DNA from 3 places in the Oceanobacillus phoenicis genome. Region 2 is predicted to be linked to each of the others. Evidence: a T-box and tRNA genes for the amino acid it is inferred to sense, from the RefSeq annotation. Region 2 holds a T-box; the other regions hold tRNA genes.
What was found. The T-box of region 2 lies ahead of ABC346_RS12035 (valine--tRNA ligase). A T-box ahead of a tRNA ligase gene usually reads a tRNA of that ligase, here a tRNA-Val.
Positions count from the first base shown of each region.

Region 1: it has a tRNA-Val gene. The T-box ahead of ABC346_RS12035 (valine--tRNA ligase) is inferred to sense a tRNA for this amino acid. The anticodon was not compared.
Region 3: it has a tRNA-Val gene. The T-box ahead of ABC346_RS12035 (valine--tRNA ligase) is inferred to sense a tRNA for this amino acid. The anticodon was not compared.

Region 1 is NZ_JBDFME010000001.1:472,831-479,146, forward strand. It holds gene ABC346_RS02530 (phosphomevalonate kinase) at 1-301, opposite strand, end outside; gene mvaD (diphosphomevalonate decarboxylase) at 314-1,288, opposite strand; gene mvk (mevalonate kinase) at 1,310-2,278, opposite strand; gene ABC346_RS02545 (hydroxymethylglutaryl-CoA reductase, degradative) at 2,275-3,564, opposite strand; tRNA gene ABC346_RS02550 (tRNA-Lys) at 3,805-3,877, opposite strand; tRNA gene ABC346_RS02555 (tRNA-Gln) at 3,952-4,026, opposite strand; tRNA gene ABC346_RS02560 (tRNA-Tyr) at 4,037-4,120, opposite strand; tRNA gene ABC346_RS02565 (tRNA-Thr) at 4,169-4,244, opposite strand; tRNA gene ABC346_RS02570 (tRNA-Val) at 4,360-4,435, opposite strand; tRNA gene ABC346_RS02575 (tRNA-Glu) at 4,443-4,517, opposite strand; gene fabI (enoyl-ACP reductase FabI) at 4,779-5,555, shown strand; gene ABC346_RS02585 (aldehyde dehydrogenase family protein) at 5,682-6,316, shown strand, end outside.
Region 2 is NZ_JBDFME010000001.1:2,430,547-2,436,862, forward strand. It holds gene hemB (porphobilinogen synthase) at 1-737, shown strand, start outside; gene hemL (glutamate-1-semialdehyde 2,1-aminomutase) at 750-2,036, shown strand; gene spoVID (stage VI sporulation protein D) at 2,173-3,138, shown strand; gene ysxE (spore coat protein YsxE) at 3,232-4,230, shown strand; gene ABC346_RS12030 (hypothetical protein) at 4,227-4,415, opposite strand; T-box leader at 4,565-4,791, shown strand; gene ABC346_RS12035 (valine--tRNA ligase) at 4,837-6,316, shown strand, end outside.
Region 3 is NZ_JBDFME010000001.1:620,047-626,362, forward strand. It holds rRNA gene ABC346_RS03445 (16S ribosomal RNA) at 1-832, opposite strand, end outside; tRNA gene ABC346_RS03450 (tRNA-Ala) at 1,035-1,110, opposite strand; tRNA gene ABC346_RS03455 (tRNA-Pro) at 1,125-1,201, opposite strand; tRNA gene ABC346_RS03460 (tRNA-Arg) at 1,203-1,279, opposite strand; tRNA gene ABC346_RS03465 (tRNA-Leu) at 1,283-1,371, opposite strand; tRNA gene ABC346_RS03470 (tRNA-Gly) at 1,377-1,451, opposite strand; tRNA gene ABC346_RS03475 (tRNA-Leu) at 1,468-1,552, opposite strand; tRNA gene ABC346_RS03480 (tRNA-Lys) at 1,556-1,631, opposite strand; tRNA gene ABC346_RS03485 (tRNA-Thr) at 1,680-1,755, opposite strand; tRNA gene ABC346_RS03490 (tRNA-Val) at 1,757-1,832, opposite strand; rRNA gene rrf (5S ribosomal RNA) at 1,838-1,953, opposite strand; rRNA gene ABC346_RS03500 (23S ribosomal RNA) at 2,235-5,156, opposite strand; rRNA gene ABC346_RS03505 (16S ribosomal RNA) at 5,430-6,316, opposite strand, start outside.

The DNA of each region.
Region 1 (6,316 bases), 2.0 Mb from region 2:
GAGGAATTTGTTTCTCTTGTTCTTTTAAGAACGTTAAAGTTATCTGTATCGCATCGGCAACAAATGAAAAACGCTTGTCATTTGACTGTATTTGAACTTTATCCGCTTTATAAGACCATGGAATATCATGCAATCCAAAGTCCTCCAACGAAAGTCGAAAGTCGGTTGATTCAGTAATCGTTGCATACACATATCGATTAACTGCCATCACCGCAAGTTCATGATAAGGTTCTAAAACTGCAAATTCTCCAGCAATCATAAGTTTCCCTGGCGCTTTAACGGTAATTTGTTTCTTACTCAACTTGTCCAACCCCTACAAATAACTTATTCCTTTTCCTGGTTTACTAACAATCACTTCTTCTACGCCGGTAATTTGCTGAAGTCTTTGCTTCACTTTCTGTTCATCTTCTGGTAAATATAATACTTTAACATTTGGTCCAGCATCAATGGTGAAGTAAGCAGGAATTCCTTCTTCTCTCATTTGTTGTACATTTTGCATCACACGCATTGTTGTGTCTTGCCAATACGTAAAAGGAGGATTAGCGCCTAATGTAGTTGCGTGCATTCGCATGCAATTGGCTTCTGCAATATTCCCCGTTTTTTCAAAGTCTTTATCAATTATTGCGGTTTTTATTTCTTCTAAATCCTTTGGTGTTTGTTGTAACCATCCATCATAGAAAGGAGAAGTTTCTACGGTTCTTCGCATGCCATCACGACTGGATACTTTCTTCTCCGTCGCTGAAAGGACAACAGCAGCCACTCTAATATCCCAGTGATCCTTTGAAGCAACAGGTACTGCGTAAGAATCAGATCCATCTTCTCTTTCTCCCATTTGCCATTCGACAAAACCACCAAAAATAGAACGACATGCTGAACCTGAGCCTTGTCGAGTTAATATGGATAGTTCCCGATCATCTAGTTCTAAACCGATTGCTTTCGTACTAGCTGCTGCTAACGCTGCAAATCCTGACGCCGAGGAGGCAAATCCCGCAGCAGTCGGAACATGGTTTAAAGAATGTATTCTAGCATACATATCTTTGCCTGCCATAGTTCTAACTTTATCTAAGAACCCTATCACACGTTTGCTCGCTTCGCCTTCTACAAATTTATCATTCAAGAAAAATTCATCCGAACTTAAATCATCTTGAAAATGAACTGTCGTTACAGTTGAAAACCCATCTAACGTAAGAGATAGGTTACTATTTGTTGGTAATATAATTGGTTCATTTCGCTTTCCCCAATATTTTATCAATGCGATATTTGTATGCGCCTTTGCTGTTGCTTTCATTGAATTACTCCTCAATCTCGTCTAAGACTTACTTTGTTTCTTCAATACAAACGGCCAAACAGAATTAGCACCAAACTTACGAAGTTTTTCCGCTAATTGTTTCGAATGGACTTCATTTTGTGCTAATGCAATTATACAACCACCATTTCCGCCGCCTGTTAATTTCGCACCTAAAGCTCCTTCTTCACGTGCATGGTGAATTAATTTGTTTAATCCAGCATCGCTAACGCCAAGAGCTTCCAGTTCTTTTTGTGCTTCATTCAACAATTGTCCAAGAAATTGCTTACTCGCTTTTTCTAACGCGTCTTTTGCATGATGCGTTAACTCTCCGATGCGCTCGATTTTGGCATGTATTCGTTTTGGCGCCATCTTTAACAGACGAGCTACAGATTCAACAGAGGTGCGGGTATCACCAATTCGGCCTGAGTCAGCTACAATAAAGTGTAAATCTTCACCAAGTTCGATATAATCGACAGGGTTATTTTTTTCAAACCATACCGGTAAATCTGATGTTATTGTAAGCGTATCAAGCCCACTTGGATCACCATGAGCATAGGTTTCTGCTACATTCGCTAAACGCAGTAGCTCTTCTGTTGTATATGTTCGATCGGCATAGTCAAATAAAGAGCGTATAACAGAAATCGCTACTGAAGCACTCGAACCAAGACCTTTACCTGGTGGAATTGAGGAATTAATACGAATAAGTAAGTCCTCATTAGGAATTTCAAGATAAGCTAGTGTCTCATCAACACAATTAGCAATACCCTGAAGATAATCAGGTGCATGTCGTAATGGTCCATGATAAAAAGAACTGTCCACTTTTACCGTACCCGGGACATACTCAATAACGGTTTCTACACCTATTAAAGGAAATGGAATAGCAATCGCTGGTTGTCCGTGTACAACTGCGTGCTCTCCGATTAAAATAAGTTTACTATGAGCTACACCAATAGCTGTTTTCTCTGAGGCTGTTACTTTTTCTAAACTCATTGTTTATACTGTTCCACCAATTCTTTAGCTTTTCCGACACGGATTTCTTTTTGTTCAATTAATTTATTCGCTATCACATCAATCATCTCCCCTGAAGCCCCTCCAGCAATTGCAACAGAACGCGAATGAAGAGCCATATGGCCTTTTTGAATTCCATCAGTTGCTAAAGCTTTCAAAGCACCGAGATTCTGTGCTAAACCGACTGCAACAATTACTTGTGCTAGTTCAGCCGCAGATTTTATATTCATTATTGAAAGAGAAAGTTCTGCTAAAGGATGTACCCTTGTAGCTCCACCAACAATTCCAACAGACATTGGTAACTCAATTTCACCAACCAAATTACCTTCGTTATCTTTAGACCATGTGGTCATCGAACCATATTGGCCATCTTTTGCTGCATATGCATGAGCGCCAGCTTCAACAGCACGCCAATCATTTCCTGTAGCTATGACAATTGGGTCAATGCCATTCATGATACCCTTGTTATGCGTAACAGCACGATATGGATCAGAAGCAGCAAATTCATAGGCATGTATAACACCGTCTCTGACTTCCTCACCAGTGAAATCACCTGTTGCTAAAAGATAAGGCGGAATCACACATTTTGCATTTGCTAGGCTTCGGTCAGCGTAGTTCGACAAAATTCGAAGGTAAACCTTGCCATTAGTTATTTCTTCAACAATAGGAGCAATAGCTTCTACCATAGTGTTAATCATATTTGCTCCCATCGCATCACAAGTATCTACATATATATGCATGATAAGCATCTGCGAGTATGTTGAATCTTCATGATCATTCAGAATACGCACATCGAGGTCTCTCGTACCCCCGCCTCTTTTTACAATACTTGGATAAGCATCATCAGCAGCTCGCATCAACGTATCTTTTTGGTTAAGAACCGCTTCTTTTGCTTCATTGAAGTTAGAACACCCTACAACTTGAATTTGTCCTATCATTAATCTTTCCCGAGACTCGGCTTCAAATCCACCTGCACTTCTAACAATTTTTGCTATGTGGCTTGCAGATGCTACAACTGAAGCTTCTTCAATTGCCATCGGTACTACGTATTCCTTCCCGTTAATCACGAAATTCAATCCCATCGCTAAAGGAAGCTCATAGGTACCTACTACATTTTCTATCATATTATTGGCTGTATCTAAAGATAATGGGTGATTACTCGTGAGACTACTCATCTGCTCATCCGTCAGTTCATGATTATTTTTCAATAATTCGCGTCGTTGTTCTACTGACATATTATAAAAACCTGGAATTCTAGAAGATTTCATTCCTCGCTCATCCTTTAATCTATTGAAATTCATCGAACTAAAAAATTTAATATATCGTTCCCAAATTAAACTATGTAAATTATAACATGAAATATAATGACTTTTCATTTAGAAGTTCCGATATGTGTTAAGTAATGAACTTTCAATTATTTCCTTATCTTCTGTAAAGTTATTTTCATTGTTTTCTCTGTATATAAAAACAAACAGGTCCGACTAATCGTTCCTGTTTGTTCCATGTTATGAGCCATGAAGGATTCGAACCTTCGACCCTCTGATTAAAAGTCAGATGCTCTACCGACTGAGCTAATGGCTCGTATAATATAAAATGAGATATTTCATTAATATAGTTTATAAAAAAGGCATAAAAAAAAGACCTTAATTAAAGTATGGCTGGGCCACCAGGATTCGAACCTGGGGTACACGGGATCAAAACCCGATGCCTTACCGCTTGGCTATGGCCCAACAACAAAAATGGTGGAGGGGGGCAGATTCGAACTGCCGAACCCGAGGGAGCGGATTTACAGTCCGCCGCGTTTAGCCACTTCGCTACCCCTCCGTAGATATTGTTAACCATAAAATAAAGATTATACAATTAAAATTCAAGTGGTGCCGGCCAGAGGACTTGAACCCCCAACCTACTGATTACAAGTCAGTTGCTCTACCAGTTGAGCTAGGCCGGCATTATTAAGATTATAGTATTCAATTATTTTCACGTTTCATGAGCCAACCAAATGAAATAGTATCAAACTTCAATTTATGTTGCAAGAATATATTTCTACATCATATAAAACTTGATGGTGGAGGATGCAGGGCTCGAACCTGCGACCCCCTGCTTGTAAGGCAGGTGCTCTCCCAGCTGAGCTAATCCTCCATAATATTGGTGACCCGTACGGGATTCGAACCCGTGTTACCGCCGTGAAAGGGCGGTGTCTTAACCGCTTGACCAACGGGCCATGATGCTTTTCGACAGCTTTTTGATAGCATGTCTCGCAAACTGACGAATTTTATTATATCGAGTATAACCCAGTTTGTAAAGAGTAAATTGGAAAATTTTTTGGATTTTTTTATTTCACTTAAAAACCGTCTCATTGCTGGAATAATCGCACTTTTCAGCTTCCTTATCCACCTATAAAACAACACTTTTATGTTTTGGTTTCATTACCAGGTACTAATAAGTTATAATAAGTAAATAATGAATCATTTGGAGGTAAACTATGACGAAACTATTAGAAGGTAAAAATATTGTAGTTATGGGGGTTGCGAATGAACGAAGCATCGCCTGGGGAATTACCAAGTCACTGCACAATGCAGGAGCTAATCTAATATTTACAAATAGACAAGAACGTTCTTATCAAAAATTGGTGAAACTACTAGACAAGCATGAAATGAAAGCAACTGCCATTATCTCTTGTGATGTTGCTTCTGATGAAAGTATTCAACAAGCATTTAATGAAGTTGGTGAAAAAGTAGGAGTCATTCATGGCGTAGTTCATTCTGTTGCCTTTGCAAATCGTGATGAATTACAAGGGGAATATGCAAATACATCAAGGGATGGCTTTTTACTCGCTCAAGAAATTAGTGCCTACTCCTTAGTAGCAGTCACGAAGGCAGCTAAAGAATTTATGACTGAAGGTGGTGGAATCGTTACACAAACCTATCTAGGCTCCGAACGCGTTATTCCTGGTTATAATGTGATGGGGGTTGCAAAAGCTTCCCTAGAAGCAAGTGTTCGCTACCTTGCCGAAGACATGGGTAAATACGGTATCCGTGTAAATGCTGTCTCTGCAGGACCGATCCGTACCCTTTCCGCAAAAGGTGTTTCTAACTTTAATGAGAAAGCTAATGTTATTGTAGAGAAAGCTCCATTACGCCGAAATGTTGATCAAGATGAAGTTGGCGATGCAACCTTATTCCTAATTAGTGAAATGGCTCGTGGTATAACTGGAGAAGTCTTACATGTTGATTCTGGCTTCCATATTATTGGTGGATAAAATATAAAAGATTAATAATACCTTCTCATTTTTTGGGAAGGTTTTTTTATGCTTATGTTTATTATCATACACATCGGGAACATTTAATTATGTACAACAATTCAAGACAAAGGAGCTTGATAATATATGTTTAACAATGTAAAACACTTTATTAATGGTGAATGGGTAGAATCCACAGGCAATGAAACAATTGATGTTATAAATCCAGCAACAGAAGAAAAAATGGGTACGATTAGTGCAGGTACAGAAGAAGATTTAGATAAAGCTGTACAAGCTGCTAAAAAAGCATTTCCTTCCTTTTCAAACACTGCAAAGGAAGAAAGAGTCCAATTATTAGAACGTATAGCAGATGAATATGAAAAAAGAAAAGATGAATTTATCAACGTAATTACCCAGGAATTAGGTTCTCCAGTTACTTTTACGGAGCAAACACAATATGAAATGGGTCTTCGTCACTTTAGAGAAACAGCAAAAATATTACGTGACTTTGAGTTCACCGAACAACGTGAAGGATCATTTATTCAGAAAGATGCAATAGGTGTAGCAGGGTTAATTACACCATGGAATTTCCCTACAAATCAATTATCAACAAAACTAGCTAGTGCGATTGCTGCTGGTAGTACAGTAATATTAAAACCAGCATCGCAGACTCCATTTGCTGCAATGCTAGTCGCAGAAGTATTTGAAGCAGCAGGTGTTCCTAAAGGTGTATTTAACCTTGTAAATGGTTCTGGTGGTAAAATCGGTAATGCAATTAGCTC
Region 2 (6,316 bases):
TGTCTAATAAAGATGAGATAGGCTCTGAGGCATTTCATGATCATGGAATTATCCAAGAGGCTACACGTATGGTTAAGAAAGCTTTTCCTGATATATTGGTTGTAGCGGATACTTGTTTATGTGAGTACACTTCTCATGGTCACTGTGGCGTTATACAGAACCAAGATGTAGATAATGATGCTTCATTAGAATTATTGGCTAAAACTGCTGTCTCACAAGCTAAAGCTGGTGCAGATATTATTGCGCCATCTAATATGATGGATGGGTTTGTGGTAGTAATTCGTAAAGCTCTAGATGAAGCAGGGTTTAGTCATATTCCAATCATGTCATATGCAGTAAAATATGCTTCTGCATTTTATGGTCCGTTTAGAGACGCTGCTGATAGCACTCCTCAATTTGGAGATCGTAAGACGTATCAAATGGATCCTGCAAATCGTTTAGAAGCAATTCGCGAGGCAAGTTCGGATGTAGAAGAAGGCGCTGATTTCCTAATTGTGAAGCCTGCTATGTCTTATCTTGATATCGTTCGTGAGATTCGTGATAACTTTGATTTGCCAGTAGTAGCATACAATGTTAGTGGGGAATACTCCATGGTAAAAGCTGCTGCACAAAAAGGATGGATTGATGAAAAAGCATTAGTAATGGAAAAACTTATATCGATGAAACGAGCTGGTGCTGATTTAATTATTTCTTATTTTGCTAAGGATGTTGCGAAATGGTTACAGGAATCGAATTAAGGAGGTAGTATAATGACGATAAATCAATCAATTGATGCGTATAAGGAAGCGGCAGATCTAATGCCGGGTGGGGTTAACTCACCAGTAAGAGCATTTAAATCTGTTGGAATGAATCCAATTTTTATGAAAGAAGGCAAGGGCTCTAAAATAGTAGATATTGATAACAATGAATATATTGACTATGTTTTAAGTTGGGGACCATTAATTCTTGGACATTCTGATGAACGTGTTGTTAAAAAGCTTCAAGATATTACTGCTAAAGGAACAAGTTTTGGGGCGCCAACCCTATTAGAGAATGATTTAGCTAAACTGGTAATTAATCGCGTTCCTTCAATTGAAATGGTTCGAATGGTTAATTCAGGTACAGAAGCAACGATGAGTGCCATTCGATTGGCTCGTGGGTATACGAATAGAGATTTAATCATAAAGTTTGAAGGAAGTTATCATGGTCATGGTGACTCCCTACTTATTAAAGCAGGATCAGGTGTGGCAACACTTGGATTACCTGATAGTCCTGGAGTACCTGAAAATATTGCAAAGAATACCATTACTGTACCTTACAATGATATGGATAGCTTAAAACTAGCTTTTGAACAATATGGAGATCGCATTGCAGCAGTAATTATGGAGCCGGTATGTGGAAATATGGGAGTAGTTCCACCGAAAGATGGTTTCTTACAATATGTTCGACATATTACGGAAGAAAATGGTTCCTTATTAATATTTGATGAAGTAATGACTGGATTTAGAGTCGGTTATCATTGTGCACAAGGTCATTATGATGTAACTCCTGATTTAACATGCCTAGGAAAAGTAATCGGTGGTGGATTACCGGTTGGTGCTTATGGTGGTAAGCGCGAAATTATGGAACAGATTGCTCCTACCGGTCCGATTTACCAAGCTGGTACACTATCTGGTAATCCATTAGCCATGACAGCAGGATATGAGACTTTATCTGCTTTATCCGAGGAATCTTATAAAGATATCAATAATAAAGTAGATAAGTTAGTGCAGGGCTTTAAGGAAGCTGCAGAGAAGTTTGATATACCACTCCACATTAATCGAGCAGGTTCAATGGTTGGTGTATTTTTCACAAATGAAGAAGTAATTAACTTTGAGACAGCACAAACCTCTAATCTTGATTACTTTGCACAGTATTATCGTGCGATGGTTAATGAAGGCATTTTCTTACCACCTTCTCAATTTGAAGGATTGTTCCTATCGACTGCTCATACTGATGAAGATATAGAAAAAACTGTTGAAGCTATTTATAAAGCTTTTGAACAGATAGAAAAATAAAAGTTCATTATAAAGCAATGTTTGATGAGGTGAGAGCTTCATTTTACATTGCTTTTTTGCATATCCTTGTTGGTAAGCACATATAAATGATAAAGAAAAAGTGGCATAGGAAGCTATGTGAAGGGAGGAATAAGACTTGTCGACTGATTCCAATGCTTTTACGTTTGAATTAGAAGAATCCTTGTTCTTTGAAAAAGGACAGGAAGTGGAGGAAATCAGAGGAATATCGTTGGAACCGGAGATATCTATTCATGCGTATGAAGACTATATTTTAATTCGTGGTGTGATTGAACTGCAAGGTGAATATCAAAAGGTTCCTTATACAGAAATAGAAGAAGAAACATTGGATTTTGATCAAATTCAATCCAAACGCTACGTAGAAAAAATTGAGGAAATAAATGGATTATATCTATTTTCTCACACATTTCCAGTAGAAATTTCTGTTCCGCCATATCGAGTAGCTAATCTTGATGATGTGACTGTTCAAATTGAGTCTTTTGACTATGAATTATTGGAAGAGGATCAATTAAAAGTATATGCTTCTATAGATATTGAAGGTATACAACAGGATAATAATCTAGAGCCAGAATCAGCCAGGGAAAATTCAGAAGAAGAAGATTCTTTTTCTTTTGAAATAGAACATCCAATACAAGAAGAGGACGCAGTAAAACTTGAGAGAACAGAGGAAAATAAAGATGAAGATTCAAATGATGACCCTGATCGTTGGAAGGTGAAGTCTCAACCGTTATCAGAGTACTTTCAAAGTATTTCGGAAGCAGAAGCGTCCCCAGAAGATGATGATTATGAAGAAGAATTTGTAGAAGAAACTGATTACGAAGTTAATGATCAGGAACAGGAAGATCTTGATATTCTCGATAATGAAGATAATCCGGAAGATGCAACTTATTTGTCTGATATTTTCCGTAATGCAGAAGAAGAACAGTATACAAAAATGCGCCTATGTATTGTTCAACAGGATGATACTATAGAAACCATTGCACAAAGGTTTTCTATTAGTCCATTACAATTAATCAAACATAATCAATTAGAGTCAGACTTTGAAGTAAATCAAGGTCAATTACTGTATATCCCTCCAAAATAAGGAGGTCCTGCGCAAACAAGCTTTGCGTAGGTATACATAATTAGTGAATGAGGATAGTTAATTAATTTTGTGTTTCTTAAGGGGTGATAACAGGTGGAGATATTAAAAGAAGTACTTGAACATTACAGCATTTATCCTCTAGAAATTGAAAAAGTTACGAATCGACTTTTTCGAGTATATGATGGAATGCGTGATTATGCTTTAAAACGCAGCTTTCTAAATGAAGATACAATTGAATCATGGGTCAGTATTTATCATGTTGCTAGCGAAAAGAATATCTCTGAAATCCTACCTGTATATGTAACAAAAGATGGATCACTTTATCAGAGACATGAACATTTCTATTATTATTTAACTCCATGGGTTGATATTCCAAGAAACAAGGATATTAATTATCAAATCGAGAGTACGATGCAGACATTGGCTCTTATTCACAAAAAAACAAAGCAAACTGAACGGATTCAAATCGACACAATGAAAAAGGACTTTGAAGGATTCCAATCGTTTTGTAGAGAGGTGCCGGACGGTCTAAAAGAAAATATCGTTCATTTTGAAAGCAGAAGGTACATGTCACCTTTTGAATTAATTGCATGTTCTCAGTATAAAGGTGTCGTACACGCTTCAGAATTACTTCAAAATAAAATGAATGCTATATTCGATCAGGAAGAAGAGAGTATTTCCTGGTCAAAGAGTTTATGCCATGGAAAAGTAGAACCATCACATTGTAGAGGTGGATATTTGTTGAATTGGGAAGAGGCCAGTTTTGACCATCCTTCTACTGATATTGCTAACTATTTTCAACATCTTACTGGTCAATATGACCAACCAATTGAAGAGATTCAGCAAGCTTTTAAGTTATATCGTAAAACAAATCACCTAACCGTAAAAGAGATGCATTTATTAACTATAAATTTATTAAATCCTGCTTTTTATATAAGTGTTGTTCAAAATTTTACTGAGCAAAGAACAAAAAAATCTATGTTTGAACAAACGAGAGAACTTCAACATCAATTTAGACGGTTACAATTTGGAATGAAATGGGTCGATTTTATACAAGAAGAGTACGAAACGATAAATGTTGATACAAATTAAATCCATTCAAGATAGAAGGCAATTACTAATCCAATTAATACACCAGTTAAAAGTATATCAAACGTAGTTGGAATCAGTAATGTTCGAACAAGTTGAAATACCATAATGGGTGTTACCGATACTTCTATAATAATAATACACTTTCGTGCCCAAGGTGGAAGTCGAAAACGATAAAACCTTGCCATAATTAAATAACCTCCTGAATTTTAGTGAATGTGCACACCTTTTTTATTCTAAAGTATATTATGTATAAATAAGCTTGTTTCGTGCCTATAATAAATAACAGTTGACGCTATAGGAAGTTCCAGATAAAATAATAATACGAATAAGCAAAATAAATGCGAAGATAGGGAGTAGTAAAGAATACACACTTTTAGAGAGGGAAATCTTGAGCTGGAAATTTCCTAAGTACGTTGTTCTTGAAGTCGTCCTTGATGCAGTTTCTCTGAAAGAAAAAGTAGGGGAGACCGGCGATTAAGCCGTTATCCGAACAAGAGTGTGCAAGTCATTGCTTGCAAACAAAGGTGGTACCACGGAAACTATACCCTTTTCGTCCTTTTATAAGGATGAAAAGGGTTTTTTGCTTTATTAAAAGGAGGTTTATAAATGAAACAGGACAAGGGTAAAAAGCAATCACTTTCTCCAAAGTATAATCCAAAAGAAGTGGAAGATGGTCGATATCAATTTTGGTTGGATGGAAAGTTTTTTGAAGCAACAGGAGATCCCGATAAGGAACCATTTTCTATTGTTATTCCACCTCCAAATGTAACTGGACGATTACATTTAGGGCATGCATGGGATACGGCGATGCAAGATACTATTACAAGGATGAAACGTATGCAAGGCTATGATGTTTTATGGCTCCCAGGAATGGATCATGCTGGTATTGCGACTCAAGCAAAGGTGGAGGCAAGATTAAAAGAATCAGGCACAAATCGCTATGAATTAGGTCGTGAGAAATTTTTAGAAAAAGCATGGGAATGGAAAGAAGAATATGCTAGCTTTATTCGTTCACAATGGGAAAAACTTGGGCTAGGTCTAGATTACTCAAGAGAACGGTTTACATTGGACGAGGGATTGTCTGATGCAGTTCGAGAAGTATTTGTTAAGTTATATGAGAAAGGGCTCATTTATCGTGGTGAATATATAATTAACTGGGATCCGTCCACCAAGACAGCTCTATCTGATATTGAAGTAATATACGAAGAAGTTCAAGGTAAATTTTATCATATGCGCTATCCGATTAAAGGTAGTAATGAAACTATTGAAATAGCTACAACACGTCCAGAAACGATGCTGGGAGATACAGCAGTTGCTGTTCATCCGAAAGATGAGCGGTACCAGCATCTAATCGGTAGAACAGTTATATTACCTATCGTTGGGAGAGAAATTGAAATTGTAGCAGACGATTATGTTGATATGGAACTTGGTTCTGGAGCAGTAAAAATAACACCAGCACATGATCCAAATGATTTTGAAATAGGTAATCGACATCAATTAGAACGCATCCTAGTGATGAATGAAGATGGGTCTATGAATGAAAATGCTTTAGAATATCAAGGGTTAGACCGTTTTGATTGTCGTAAACAAATCGTAAAAGATCTTCAGGAACAAGGAGTATTGTTCGATATTGAAGAACGATCTCATCAGGTTGGCCATTCTGAACGTAGTGGAGCCGTTGTGGAACCATATCTTTCAACACAGTGGTTTGTTAAAATGGATCCTTTGGCAAAATCAGCACTCGATATGCAAGCAGATGCGGACCAAAGAGTAAATTTTGTCCCTGAACGATTTGAACAAACTTATTTTAATTGGATGGATAATATTCGCGATTGGTGTATTTCTCGTCAATTATGGTGGGGACATCGAATTCCAGCTTGGTATCATAAAGAAACGAATGAGATATATGTTGGTAAGGAAGCACCAACTGATATTGAAAATTGGGAGCAGGATGAAGATGTATTAGATACATGGTTCTCATCTGCGTTATGGCCATTTTCTACATTGGGATGGCCGGATGAAGAATCCGAAGATTTAAAACGTTATTTCCCAACGAATGTATTAGTAACAGGTTATGACATTATTT
Region 3 (6,316 bases), 1.8 Mb from region 2:
GCGTGGACTACCAGGGTATCTAATCCTGTTCGCTCCCCACGCTTTCGCTCCTCAGCGTCAGTTACAGACCAGAGAGTCGCCTTCGCCACTGGTGTTCCTCCACATCTCTACGCATTTCACCGCTACACGTGGAATTCCACTCTCCTCTTCTGCACTCAAGTCCTCCAGTTTCCAATGCACGTTTACGGTTGAGCCGTAAGATTTCACATCAGACTTAAAGAACCGCCTGCGAGCGCTTTACGCCCAATAATTCCGGACAACGCTTGCCACCTACGTATTACCGCGGCTGCTGGCACGTAGTTAGCCGTGGCTTTCTGGTTAGGTACCGTCAAGGTGCCATCAGTTACTATGGCACTTGTTCTTCCCTAACAACAGAGTTTTACGATCCGAAAACCTTCATCACTCACGCGGCGTTGCTCCGTCAGACTTTCGTCCATTGCGGAAGATTCCCTACTGCTGCCTCCCGTAGGAGTCTGGGCCGTGTCTCAGTCCCAGTGTGGCCGATCACCCTCTCAGGTCGGCTACGCATCGTCGCCTTGGTAAGCCGTTACCTTACCAACTAGCTAATGCGCCGCAGGCCCATCTGTAAGTGACAGCAAAAGCCGCCTTTCAACTTCTCATCAGGAGATGAAAAGTGTTATCCGGTATTAGCTCGCGTTTCCACGAGTTATCCCAGTCTTACAGGCAGGTTGCCTACGTGTTACTCACCCGTCCGCCGCTCATTCCATTATCGTCACCTCCGAAAAGGATCAGATAACTTCCTGCGCTCGACTTGCATGTATTAGGCACGCCGCCAGCGTTCGTCCTGAGCCAAGATCAAACTCTCCATAAAAGTTGTGTTTCTTGTGCTTCAGAAGTCAACTTCTGACTTCATTTCTTTTTAAGAAAAACGAGGTGTTTTTCTTCTTTCGTACTGGTTGTTTTGTTCAGTTTTCAAAGAGCAATTTCAGTGTCGCTCTCAAAAAAGCGACTTTATAAATATATCATTTCTCCCAAATCTTGTCAACACTTTTTAAAAAGTTTTTTGATAGAAATGGTGGAGCCTAGCGGGATCGAACCGCTGACCTCCTGCGTGCAAGGCAGGCGCTCTCCCAGCTGAGCTAAGGCCCCTTATTTAAAAATCATGGTCGGGAAGACAGGATTCGAACCTGCGACCCCTTGGTCCCAAACCAAGTGCTCTACCAAGCTGAGCTACTTCCCGATGGCGCGCCTGAGAGGAGTCGAACCCCTAACCTCTTGATCCGTAGTCAAACGCTCTATCCAATTGAGCTACAGGCGCGAATGGTGCCGAGGACCGGAATCGAACCGGTACGGTAGTCACCTACCGCAGGATTTTAAGTCCTGTGCGTCTGCCAGTTCCGCCACCCCGGCAGGGTTGGAGCGGAAGACGGGATTCGAACCCGCGACCCCCACCTTGGCAAGGTGGTGTTCTACCACTGAACTACTTCCGCATTGGCATATTTTTAATGGTGCGGGTGGAGGGACTTGAACCCCCACGTCCGAAGACACTAGATCCTAAGTCTAGCGCGTCTGCCAATTCCGCCACACCCGCAAATGGTGAGCCATGAAGGATTCGAACCTTCGACCCTCTGATTAAAAGTCAGATGCTCTACCGACTGAGCTAATGGCTCGTACAACTTGAATATATTCACCATTCATTAATATTCTGTTTAAAAAAGTGGTGCCGGCCAGAGGACTTGAACCCCCAACCTACTGATTACAAGTCAGTTGCTCTACCAGTTGAGCTAGGCCGGCGTGGTGGAGGATGCAGGGCTCGAACCTGCGACCCCCTGCTTGTAAGGCAGGTGCTCTCCCAGCTGAGCTAATCCTCCGAACTGCCTGGCGGCGTCCTACTCTTGCAGGGGCAAAGCCCCAACTACCATCGGCGCTGAAGAGCTTAACTTCTGTGTTCGGCATGGGAACAGGTGTGGCCTCTTCGCTATCGCTACCAGACTTTCGTGTAATATGTAGTCCAAAAAAAATAAGGACAAGTTATATTATATGCATTTCTTAGACAAAATGCAACACTTTTTTAGGATTGTACCCTAAAAACTAAATAAGAGTAACGTGACATCATTCTATTCTAGCTCCAGTCTCTATCAACTAGCAGACTTCCTTCTCTTCCTTACGATAAGTCAATATCAAATCGTCTAACGACTCTTTGTATTTCCTTTATCTCATTCAGAGAACGTCCAGTCTGTACGTTGATGTACAGATCCTGTCGCTTTATATACTTAGATAAGTCCTCGATCAATTAGTATCCGTCAGCTGCACGTGTCACCACGCTTCCACCTCGGACCTATCAACCTCATCGTCTCTGAGGGATCTTACTCACTCGAAGTGATGGGAAGTTTCATCTTGAGGGGGGCTTCATGCTTAGATGCTTTCAGCACTTATCCTTTCCACACGTAGCTACCCAGCCATGCTCCTGGCGGAACAACTGGTACACCAGCGGTGTGTCCATCCCGGTCCTCTCGTACTAAGGACAGCTCCTCTCAAACTTCCAACGCCCACGACGGATAGGGACCGAACTGTCTCACGACGTTCTGAACCCAGCTCGCGTACCGCTTTAATGGGCGAACAGCCCAACCCTTGGGACCGACTACAGCCCCAGGATGCGATGAGCCGACATCGAGGTGCCAAACCTCCCCGTCGATGTGAACTCTTGGGGGAGATAAGCCTGTTATCCCCGGGGTAGCTTTTATCCGTTGAGCGATGGCCCTTCCATGCGGAACCACCGGATCACTAAGCCCGACTTTCGTCCCTGCTCGACTTGTAGGTCTCGCAGTCAAGCTCCCTTCTGCCTTTACACTCTACGAATGATTTCCAACCATTCTGAGGGAACCTTTGGGCGCCTCCGTTACTCTTTGGGAGGCGACCGCCCCAGTCAAACTGCCCGCCTGACACTGTCTCCGAACCGGATCACGGTCCTGGGTTAGAATGTTCATACAGCGAGGGTGGTATCCCACGGGTGCCTCCACGTAAGCTAGCGCTCACGTTTCAAAGGCTCCCACCTATCCTGTACAAGCTGCACAAACATTCAATATCAGGCTACAGTAAAGCTCCACGGGGTCTTTCCGTCCTGTCGCGGGTAATGCGCATCTTCACGCATAGTATAATTTCACCGGGTCTCTCGTTGAGACAGTGCCCAAGTCGTTGCACCTTTCGTGCGGGTCGGAACTTACCCGACAAGGAATTTCGCTACCTTAGGACCGTTATAGTTACGGCCGCCGTTTACTGGGGCTTCGGTTCAAAGCTTCGCTCCGAAGAGCTAACTCGTCCCCTTAACCTTCCAGCACCGGGCAGGTGTCAGCCCCTATACTTCGCCTTTCGGCTTCGCAGAGACCTGTGTTTTTGCTAAACAGTCGCTTGGGCCTATTCACTGCGGCTCCTCCTATGAAGGAGCACCCCTTCTCCCGAAGTTACGGGGTCATTTTGCCGAGTTCCTTAACGAGAGTTCTCCCGCTCACCTTAGGATTCTCTCCTCGCCTACCTGTGTCGGTTTGCGGTACGGGCACCTATGATCTAACTAGAGGCTTTTCTTGGCAGTGTGAAATCCGGAACTTCGGTACTCAATTTCCCTCCCCATCACAGCTTGAAATTGCCAGACGGATTTGCCTATCTGACTTTCTCACTGCTTGGGCGCACACGTCCATCGGTGCGCATTCCTTATCCTACTGCGTCCCCCCATCGCTCAAACAATCATGAGGTGGTACAGGAATATCTACCTGTTGTCCATCGCCTACGCCTGTCGGCCTCGGCTTAGGTCCCGACTAACCCTGAGAGGACGAGCCTTCCTCAGGAAACCTTAGGCATTCGGTGAAAGAGATTCTCACTCTTTTTTCGCTACTCATACCGGCATTCTCACTTCTAAGCGCTCCACCAGTCCTCACGGTCTGACTTCACAGCACTTAGAACGCTCTCCTACCATTGTTCGTAAGAACAATCCGCAGCTTCGGTGATACGTTTAGCCCCGGTACATTTTCGGCGCAGAGTCACTCGACCAGTGAGCTATTACGCACTCTTTAAATGGTGGCTGCTTCTAAGCCAACATCCTGGTTGTCTGGGCAACTCCACATCCTTTTCCACTTAACGTATACTTTGGGACCTTAGCTGGCGGTCTGGGCTGTTTCCCTTTCGACTATGAACCTTATCACCCATAGTCTGACTCCCAAGTTTAAGTAACTGGCATTCGGAGTTTGACTGAATTCGGTAACCCGGTAGGGGCCCCTAGTCCAATCAGTGCTCTACCTCCAGTACTCATCATCTTGAGGCTAGCCCTAAAGCTATTTCGGAGAGAACCAGCTATCTCCGTGTTCGATTGGCATTTCACCCCTACCCACACCTCATCCCCGCATTTTTCAACATACGTGGGTTCGGGCCTCCAGTCAGTGTTACCTGACCTTCACCCTGGACATGGGTAGATCACACGGTTTCGGGTCTACGACCACATACTATATTCGCCCTATTCAGACTCGCTTTCGCTGCGGCTCCGTGTCTTCCACTTAACCTTGCATGAGATCGTAACTCGCCGGTCCATTCTACAAAAGGTACGCCGTCACCCATTAACGGGCTTCGACTACTTGTAGGCACACGGTTTCAGGTTCTATTTCACTCCCCTTCCGGGGTGCTTTTCACCTTTCCCTCACGGTACTGGTTCACTATCGGTCACTAGGGAGTATTTAGCCTTGGGAGATGGTCCTCCCGGATTCCGACGGAATTCCACGTGTTCCGCCGTACTCAGGATACACTCCGGAGGAAATTCCTTTTCAATTACAGGGCTGTTACCTTCTTCGGCTGACCTTTCCAGATCGATTCATTTAAAGAATTTCTTTGTAACTCCAAAGGAGTGTCCTACAACCCCAGAAAGCAAGCTTTCTGGTTTGGGCTCTTTCCGTTTCGCTCGCCGCTACTCAGGAAATCGAGGTTTCTTTCTCTTCCTCCAGGTACTGAGATGTTTCAGTTCCCCGGGTCTGCTCCCTATACCCTATGTATTGAGGTATAGGTACTGCTCCATTACGAACAGTGGGTTTCCCCATTCGGAAATCCCCGGATCAAAGTTTACTTACAACTCCCCGAGGCATATCGGTGTTAGTCCCGTCCTTCTTCAGCTCCTAGTGCCAAGGCATCCACCGTGCGCCCTTATTCACTTAACTAAGTTATTTCAGTAAATAAGCGTGCTAATTTAATAGCCTTGTTTCAAAAAAACATTAAATAGATTCAGCTTCTAATTTAATAGTTGCTTCATCTTTTTGTTTGATGTCGTTGTTACTCTTATTTAGTTTTCAAGGTACAAACTTCCACACGGATGTGGTGGCTTCTGTGTTGTCACATGGACGTGACGTTCTTAACAGAAGTTCATTATTTCGAGAGATTGCTCTCTCAAAACTGAACCAAACAACCAAGTACGATTCCGTAATAATCCTTAGAAAGGAGGTGATCCAGCCGCACCTTCCGATACGGCTACCTTGTTACGACTTCACCCCAATCATTAGTCCCACCTTCGGCGGCTGGCTCCAAAAGGTTACCTCACCGACTTCGGGTGTTACCAACTCTCGTGGTGTGACGGGCGGTGTGTACAAGGCCCGGGAACGTATTCACCGCGGCATGCTGATCCGCGATTACTAGCGATTCCGGCTTCATGTAGGCGAGTTGCAGCCTACAATCCGAACTGAGAATGGTTTTGTGGGATTTGCTTGACCTCACGGGTTCGCTTCCCTTTGTTCCATCCATTGTAGCACGTGTGTAGCCCAGGTCATAAGGGGCATGATGATTTGACGTCATCCCCACCTTCCTCCGGTTTGTCACCGGCAGTCACCTTAGAGTGCCCAACTAAATGCTGGCAACTAAGATCAAGGGTTGCGCTCGTTGCGGGACTTAACCCAACATCTCACGACACGAGCTGACGACAACCATGCACCACCTGTCACTCTGTCCCCGAAGGGAAAACTCTATCTCTAGAGTGTTCAGAGGATGTCAAGACCTGGTAAGGTTCTTCGCGTTGCTTCGAATTAAACCACATGCTCCACCGCTTGTGCGGGCCCCCGTCAATTCTTTTGAGTTTCAGCCTTGCGGCCGTACTCCCCAGGCGGAGTGCTTAATGCGTTAACTTCAGCACTAAGGGGCGGAAACCCCCTAACACCTAGCACTCATCGTTTACGGCGTGGACTACCAGGGTATCTAATCCTGTTCGCTCCCCACGCTTTCGCTCCTCAGCGTCAGTTACAGACCAGAGAGTCGCCTTCGCCACTGGTGTTCCTCCACATCTCTACGCATTTCACCGCTACACGTGGAATTCCACTCTCCTCTTCTGCAC